One region of the Roseateles sp. NT4 genome, then DNA from elsewhere that is predicted to be linked to it. Evidence: predicted binding sites of a transcription regulator. Region 1 holds the regulator's gene; the other holds the start of a gene.

Region 1 (4,134 bases):
ATCGAAGTCGTCGGTACGCGTAACAAGTAAGCTCTAGCGCCCTCGGGCGCTTTGCGCAAAGCCCCGCCGGCCCGCCGTCGGGGCTTTTCTTTTTCCTGATTCCGTCATGACGATCAACGCCGACCCGCAAGAGCTCGCCAAATTCGGCGAACTGGCCCACCGCTGGTGGGATCCCGAGAGCGACTTCAAGCCTCTGCATCAGATCAATCCGCTGCGCCTGGGCTGGATCCAGCAGCTCTGCCCGCTGGCGGGCAAGCGCGTCGTCGACGTGGGTTGCGGCGGCGGCATCCTGAGCGACTCCATGGCTCGGGCCGGCGCCCAGGTGCTGGGTATCGACCTCTCGACCAAGCCGCTGCGCGTGGCCGAGCTGCATGCGATGGAGGCGGGTACCGAAGGCGTGGAGTACCGCGAAATCGCCGTCGAGGCACTGGCGGCCGAGCAGCCTGCCAGCTTCGACGCGGTCACCTGCATGGAAATGCTGGAGCACGTGCCCGACCCCGCTTCGGTCGTGCGCGCCCTGGCCACTCTGGTCAAGCCGGGCGGCTGGGTTTTCCTGTCGACGCTGAACCGCAACGCCAAGGCTTTTCTGCTGGCCATCGTCGGCGCGGAATACGTGCTGCAGATGCTGCCCAAAGGCACGCATGAGTACGCGCGTTTCCTGAGGCCATCGGAGCTGTCGCAGTTCTGCCGTGATGCCGGGCTGGAGCTGCAGGCCAGCCGCGGCCTCGGCTACAACCCCTTGACCCAGCGCTACAGCCTGGGCAGGGACACCGACGTGAACTATCTGCTGGCCTGCCGCCGTCCCGCTTGAATTTGAAGCTCGCCGCCCCCTGGTCGCATCTGCGTGCCGTGCTGTTCGATCTGGACGGCACGCTGATCGACAGCGCCGCCGATCTCGCCGCGGCCGCGAATGCGATGCGTGCTGATCGAGGCATGAGTACGCTGCCTCTTTCGCAATACCGGCCGCATGGTGGCTCGGGTGCACGCGGCATGCTGAGCCAGGCCTTTGGCATGGCGCCGGCCAAGAGGGCTACGAGGAACTCAAACGCGAGTTCCTCGACCGCTATGAGCTGCTCATGTACGACAACACCCGGCCGTTTACGGGTATCGAAGCCGAGTTGCTTGGGCTGGCCGCCGGGGGCTTGGCCTGGGGCATCGTCACCAACAAGGCAGAGCGCTTTGCCTTGCCGCTGGCCAAGGCCCTGGGCCTGTTTGCCGGAGCCGTCGTTGGGGGCGACACGACGGGGCACACCAAGCCGCATCCGGCGCCCCTTCTTGAGGCTGCAAGGCGGCTGGGCGTTGTGCCTGAGGCCTGCCTCTACGTCGGGGATGACGAGCGCGACATCCTTGCGGGTCGCGCCGCGGGCATGGCGACGGCGGCTGCGGCCTGGGGCTACCTCGGCCAGGGTGGCGAATATCGCCACTGGAAGGCGGACATCGAGTTGTCGGCGCCGGGCGAGCTCTTGAAGTGGCTCGGACTGGCCTAAACTACGGTTTCTCTGGGGCCGACTTGGTTTCGACGTGGGTGCGGATCCGGAGTAGGGCATGCCGAGCACCAGTCCGCTCGTAAAACCACTGGAAACACAGTAACTGCAAACGACTCTACGTTCGCACTCGCCGCTTAATTGCGGATGAGCTTCTCAACGGCAGGCCGATGGGCCGGGCTGAGTTCCGCAAGGGGCAAGGCTGAGAAGTCACTCACATCGGCTGGCGTCATACCGGGTCACTCGGTGCGGCGCGAGATCAAGTGACTGGCGGGAAAGCTAGCGTGCCACTGCGCGAGTTGACCGTGAGATCCAAATCAGCCGGCTAAGCATGTAGATCTGCCCGGTGATGGCTTGCGGACGGGGGTTCAATTCCCCCCGGCTCCACCATCCAAGCAAAAAGGCCCGTGTCACCGACACGGGCCTTTTTCATTTCGTGTGCGCCGGGGTGAATTGAACCCCCGTCCGCACCGTCAGTTGAACCCTTGCCCGCGGATCAAGCCGACGGCCAGGCCCTCGATGCTGAAGCTTTCGCTGTGTTCATTGACCAGGATGGGCTCGAAATCGGGGTTCTCAGGCAGCAACTCGATCCCCTCGGGGCCACGCTTGAAGCGCTTGACGGTGACCTCTTCACCGACACGGGCCACGACGATCTGGCCGTTGCGAGCCTCCTTGGCCGACTGCACGGCGAGCAGGTCGCCGTCGAGGATGCCGATGTCCTTCATGCTCATGCCCTTGACCTTCAGCAGGTAGTCGGGCTTCTTGGAGAACAGGCTGGGTTCGACGCTGTAGGTCTGCTCAACATGTTCCTGCGCCAGGATGGGCGCGCCGGCGGCGACGCGGCCGATCAGTGGCAGCGTCAATTGCGCGAGACTGGGGATGGGCAGGCTGAACTGGCGGGCGCGGTTGAGGGCGCTCAGCATCTCGGATTTGAGGCGGATGCCGCGCGAGGTGCCGCCGACGAGTTCCAGCATGCCCTTGCGGGCCAGGGCCTGCAGATGTTCTTCGGCCGCATTGGCGGACTTGAAGCCCAGCTCCGCCGCGATCTCGGCGCGGGTCGGCGGGGCACCGGTGCTCTCGATCGCCTTGCGGACCAGGTCGAAGATCTGCTGCTGGCGGGCGGTAAGCTTGGGTTGGTCTTGCACGGGCGGCCTCATGTTTGGGCTGGAAATTTGTCCAGCACCTGTATTTTTGTCCAGGAAACCAAGAAATTGCAAACCCTTGATCGTTTGATCGTCATTCTGGGTACCGGCGGCACGATTGCCGGGACCGCCAAAACCGCCAGCGACGGCGTGGGATACACGGCGGCGCAACTGAGCGTCGGGGACTTGCTGGCGGCGGTGCCGGCCTTGTCGGGCCAGAAGCTGGAGGCGCATCAAGTCGCCCAGCTCGACAGCAAGGACATGGATTTCGCGACCTGGCAGAAGCTGGCCGTCGCCGTGCAGCAGCAGCTGGACCGGCCCGAGGTCGCCGGCATCGTCATCACCCATGGCACCGACACGCTGGAGGAGACGGCCTATTTCCTGCACCGTGTGCTGGCGCCGGCCAAGCCGGTGGTGTTGACGGCGGCCATGCGCCCGGCAACGGCGCTGGCGCCGGACGGGCCGCAGAACCTTTTCGATGCGGTGCAGGTGGCTGCCGCAGAAGGCGCCCGAGGTGTCGTCTTGGCCTTTGCCGGCCGTGTGCACGACGCGGTCCAGGTGCGCAAGACACACAGCTACCGCGTCGACGCTTTCGAGTCGGTCGATGGCGCCTTGGTGGCGCGGGTGGAGGAGGGGGGCGTGCGCACGGTCGGCCGTTGGCCGACGGGTGAAGCCCTGGGCCTGGCGCGCATTGCCGCACCGGCCGAGCGCTGGCCACGCGTCGAGATCGTCATGAACCATGCCGGCGCGGATGGCAGCGTCGTGCGCGCGTTGTGGGCCGGTGGCATCGACGGCCTGGTGGCCGCGGGCACCGGCAACGGCACACTGAGCCGTGGCCTGGATGCGGCCCTTCGCGAAGCCCAGGCGGGAGGCGTGCGCGTCGTCCGCAGCACGCGCTGCGACGCCGGCCCGGTGATGGAGCTGGCGGGCCTGCTGCCCAGCGCGGGCGCCCTGAGCCCGGTCAAGGCCAGGATCGAGCTGATCCTGACCCTGCTGGCCGAGGCCTGATCAGCCGCGGCGGCGACGGGCGATCAAGCCCACCGCGCCGAGGCCGGCCAGCAGCAATGCGTACTGGCTGGGTTCGGGCACGGCCGCGATGGTCTGGTTGACCAGGTTGCCTTCGAAGGCGAAGACGTAGAACTGGTTGCCATAGGCGACGGCCGTGTTGCTGCCGTTCGGTACGGCCGTGGCCAGGAAGTCGTTGTCGTTGGCCAGATACAGCGTGTGCATGGTCTTGCCGTTGACGGTGACGTCCTGGCCGAAGGCGATGCCTTCGAGCTTGGACGGGATGTTGGCGTCGGAGATGCCGGCGGCATTCAGCGCGGCGCGGATGTCCAGGAACTTGCTGCCGACGATGGCGGCGCCGGGCTGGGTGCGCAGGTCGGTGATGCCGCTGACCTCGGTGGCGCCGGTCAGGTCGATCTTGACGAGCTGCTTGACGGCGGCCTTGGAGCCGGGGGCGCCATCGCCCATGCCCTTGCCGTCGCGCTCCAGCACGACGAGCTCAT
Region 2 (4,134 bases), on a different contig from region 1:
GAACTGCGGCAGGATGACGCCCTTGATGATCTCGTTGGTCAGCCGCGCGCGCTTGCCCAGGGTCTCGGCCACCTGCACCAGCATGGTCTTGCTTGACCCGGCCTGGCCCTCGGGCGCAATCCACAGATAGGCGACGCGCACGGCGTCAGGGCCGACCTCGTCGTCGCGGAAATGCAGCTCCCAGGGCACGACGGGCGCGTCCTCGGTCGGCACCGGCAGCGTCGCGTCGCCGCTCAGCAACTCGCCGCGCAGGCCCAGCACCTGATAGAAGACCGTGTCCGACGCGTCCGCGCGCAGCAGGGCGGCCGCCTCGGGCGCCAGCGCATAGCGGTCCCGGCCCTTGCTCGGCGCCGATTCGGCCGCCACCTGCAGGCCGAGGCTGCGCGCCATCTCGCCGAGTTCGCGGTCATAGGGTCGGCTGGCAATGCCCTGGGCCACCAGCCAGGTCAGCGCCACGCTGATCGGCCAGATCAGCAGCAGCGGGGCGAGCATCCAGTCGAGGATCTCGCCGAACAGCGAGCCCTGCTGGGGGCTGGCGCCTTCCTTGTTTGGCATCAAACGGGCCGCAGCGCTGGGCCGCTCCCGAGCAAGGCCCGACCCTCGCGGAGGGTCGACGGCTGTACCCGGCCGGCGGGGTGTCCCATCAGGACGAGATCTTCTCGAGGCAATAGCCGAGGCCGCGGACCGTCGCGATGCGGATCGGCCCCTGCTCGATCTTCTTGCGCAAGCGGTGGATGTAGACCTCGATGGCGTTGTTCGAGACCTCCTCGCCCCATTCGCACAGGCGCTCGACGAGCTGGTCCTTGCTGACGAGGCGACCCGCGCGCTGCAGCAACACCTCCAGCAGCGACAGCTCGCGCGCCGACAGCTCCAGCATCTGGTCGTTGATATAGGCCACACGTCCGGTGGCATCGAAGGTCAGCGGCCCATGCTTGATGAGGCTGCTGGCCGTGCCCAGGCCGCGCCGTGTCAGGGCGCGCACGCGCGCTTCCAGCTCCTGCAGCGAGAAGGGCTTGGCCATGTAGTCGTCGGCGCCCAGATCCAGCCCCTTGACGCGTTGCTCGACGCTGTCGGCCGCGGTCAGGATCAGCACCGGCATGGTCGAGCCGCGCGCGCGCAGCTTGCGCAGCACCTCCAGGCCGTGCAGGCGCGGCAGGCCGAGGTCGAGGATGACGAGGTCGAACTCATGGGTCGCCAGCGCCGAATCGGCCTCGGTGCCCGTCGTGACCCGGTCCACGGCATAGCCCGAGGCGCGCAGGGCCCGCAACAGGCCATCGGCCAGCACTTGGTCGTCTTCGGCAATCAGGATGCGCATAGGTTTTATGTCTCCGCCGCCGATGTTAGGTGTTGAGTTGGTGGCTCACGCCTTGAGCCACCTGGCTCGCAGAATGCCCTTCAAGCCTGAGGCCGCTGCTTCCTCAGATCAGGGGACACGAATACTGTACAAACATACAGATTGCCCCATAATTCCGACATTCCTTTGGAGAACTGCATGGACGCCCCCGTCAAAGCCCTGAACACCGAAAAAGCCAAGGCCCTGCAGGCCGCCCTCGCCCAGATCGAGAAGCAGTTCGGCAAGGGTTCCATCATGCGCCTCGGTGAAGGCGAGGTCATCGAAGACATCCAGGTCGTTTCTACCGGCTCCCTGGGCCTGGACATCGCCCTGGGCGTCGGCGGCCTGCCGCGCGGCCGCGTCGTCGAGATCTACGGCCCCGAGTCCTCCGGCAAGACGACGCTGACACTGCAGGTCATCGCCGAGATGCAGAAGCTCGCCGGCACCTGCGCCTTCATCGACGCCGAACACGCGCTCGACGTGCAGTACGCCCAGAAGCTCGGCGTCAATCTGCAGGAGCTGCTGATCAGCCAACCCGATACCGGTGAACAGGCCCTCGAAATCGTCGACGCCCTGGTGCGCTCCGGCTCGGTGGACCTCATCGTCGTCGACTCGGTCGCCGCGCTGACGCCCAAGGCCGAAATCGAAGGCGAGATGGGCGACAGCCTCCCTGGCCTGCAGGCCCGCCTGATGAGCCAGGCCCTGCGCAAGCTGACCGCCACGATCAAGAAGACCAACTGCATGGTCATCTTCATCAACCAGATCCGCATGAAGATCGGCGTCATGTTCGGCTCGCCCGAAACGACCACCGGCGGCAATGCGCTGAAGTTCTACGCCTCGGTGCGCCTGGACATCCGCCGCATCGGCTCCATCAAGAAGGGCGAGGAAGTCATCGGCTCCGAGACCAAGGTCAAGGTCGTCAAGAACAAGGTCAGCCCGCCATTCAAGACGGCCGAGTTCGACATCCTTTACGGCGAAGGCATCAGCCGCGAAGGCGAAATCGTCGACATGGGCGTCATCGCCAAGGTCGTCGAGAAGTCCGGCTCCTGGTATGCCTACCAGGGCGAGAAGATCGGCCAGGGCAAGGACAACGCCCGCGAGTTTCTGCGCGAGAACGTCGATGTCGCCCGCGAGATCGAGAACAAGATCCGCGAATCCCTGGGTGTGGCGCCGCTGACCCAGGCGGCCGAGGAATAAGTCGCCCGGCGCCTGCCACATGGCGACCCGAGCGCCGCTGTCGCTGAAGGCCCGCGCCATCGGCCTGCTGGCCCAGCGCGAGCACAGCCGGGCCGAACTCAGGCGCAAGCTGTTGCGCATCGAGCAGCAACAGCGGGAACGTGCACGTCTGGCCGCCCACGAAGGCGGACTGGACGTGGAAGGCGAGGGGGCAGAGGAGGGGGAGGAGCAGGCATCCGGTGCAGCTGCCGTCGATGCCCTGCTCGACACCCTCGCCGCGGGCGGCTATCTGGACGAAACCCGCTTCGTCGAATCCCGCCTGCATCTGCGCGCCAGCCGCTTCGGCGCCCAACGCATCCAGCAGGAACTCGCCCAGCACGGGCTGAAGCTCGACGCCGAGCAACAGGCGAGCCTGCGCGAAACCGAGATGGAACGCGCCCGCGAGGTCTGGAAAAAGCGTTTTGGCGATGAGCCTTCGCGTGAAGCTGCCGAACAGGCGCGCCAGACGCGCTTCCTGCTGGCACGCGGGTTTACCCCTGAAGTGGTGCGCCGCTTGCTGAGGGCCTAAGCACAGCTTGACCGAGCGCGCAGGGGGCGTTTTCACCCTCCGTGCTACATTGCCGCCTGCCCTAAAACGAGGGTTCACCCGGTTACAAGCGCCTTTGCCTCCCTGGCGAAGCCTTGTGGGAGCCGGGCTGACCCCGTCCCGGCACAGGCCGGGGTGATTTGCCATACCCCGTTCCATGCCTGCCGTCCAACCGTCCGTCACGCGTCGCCTGCTGCATCGCCGCGCCCTCGATGTGCAGGTGTTTGCGCGCGATGACGGCCTGTTCGATGTCGAAGCCAGCCTGACTGACACCAAGACGCATGACGTGCCGCTGGCCGGCGTGCCTCGCAAGGCGGGCGACCCCATCCACGAGATGCACCTGCATCTGACCGTGGACACCACCCTGACCATCACCGCGGCCAGCTCCGACACGCTGTGGATGCCATACAGCGGCGCCTGCAACGAGCATGGTGACGCCTACCGCCGCCTCATCGGGCTGAACCTGATGAAGGGCTTCAGGCAGGCCGTCCTGGAACGTCTGGGCGGCACGCGCGGCTGCACCCACATCACCGAACTTTGTCTGGTGCTGCCGACGGCCGTCATCCAGGCCATGGCCGGCTCCGTCATCGACACGCGTGAGGGCGACGCCGCCGGCAACCCGCCGTTCCAGCTCGACCGCTGCCACGCGCTGCGCCGCGACAGCGCGACCGTGGCCAAGTTCTATCCACGCTGGCACCAAGAGCCAGCGAACTCCGAATCCTGACTTCCCCGACCCGAGAGACCCAGCCATGAAAATCCACGAATACCAGGGCAAAGAAATCCTGCGCCAGTTCGGCTTGCCGGTGCCGCGCGGCATCCCGGCCTTCACCGTGCAGGAGGCCGTTGAAGCCGCCCAGAAGCTGGGCGGCCCGGTCTGGGTCGTGAAGGCCCAGATCCACGCCGGTGGCCGCGGCAAGGGCGGCGGCGTCAAGGTCGCCAAGACCATCGACGACGTCAAGGAAAAGGCCGAAGGCATCCTGGGCATGCAGCTCAAGACCCATCAGACTGGCCCCGAAGGCCAGAAGGTCCGCCGCCTGTA

The links. The regulator LexA, encoded in region 1, represses DNA repair genes until DNA is damaged. The targets are predictions, from matches to a motif close to ACTGTATNNNNATACAGT.
Region 2: recA (recombinase RecA) is a predicted target of LexA. The motif match lies at 1,439-1,456, and genes of this name have one in related genera.

What each region holds. Positions count from the first base shown of each region.
Region 1 is NZ_JBPZGZ010000001.1:977,523-981,656, reverse strand. It holds gene ompA (outer membrane protein OmpA) at 1-30, shown strand, start outside; gene ubiG (bifunctional 2-polyprenyl-6-hydroxyphenol methylase/3-demethylubiquinol 3-O-methyltransferase UbiG) at 107-811, shown strand; partial or broken gene ACS5PN_RS04630 (HAD family hydrolase) at 814-1,487, shown strand; RNA gene ssrA (transfer-messenger RNA) at 1,502-1,874, shown strand; gene lexA (transcriptional repressor LexA) at 1,958-2,629, opposite strand; gene ACS5PN_RS04615 (asparaginase) at 2,714-3,634, shown strand; partial or broken gene ACS5PN_RS04610 (PEP-CTERM sorting domain-containing protein) at 3,635-3,721, opposite strand; partial or broken gene ACS5PN_RS04605 (esterase-like activity of phytase family protein) at 3,833-4,134, opposite strand, start outside.
Region 2 is NZ_JBPZGZ010000002.1:540,632-544,765, forward strand. It holds gene ACS5PN_RS12115 (sensor histidine kinase) at 1-555, opposite strand, end outside; gene ACS5PN_RS12120 (response regulator) at 644-1,315, opposite strand; gene recA (recombinase RecA) at 1,493-2,530, shown strand; gene ACS5PN_RS12130 (regulatory protein RecX) at 2,550-3,077, shown strand; gene ACS5PN_RS12135 (DUF2889 domain-containing protein) at 3,253-3,819, shown strand; gene sucC (ADP-forming succinate--CoA ligase subunit beta) at 3,845-4,134, shown strand, end outside.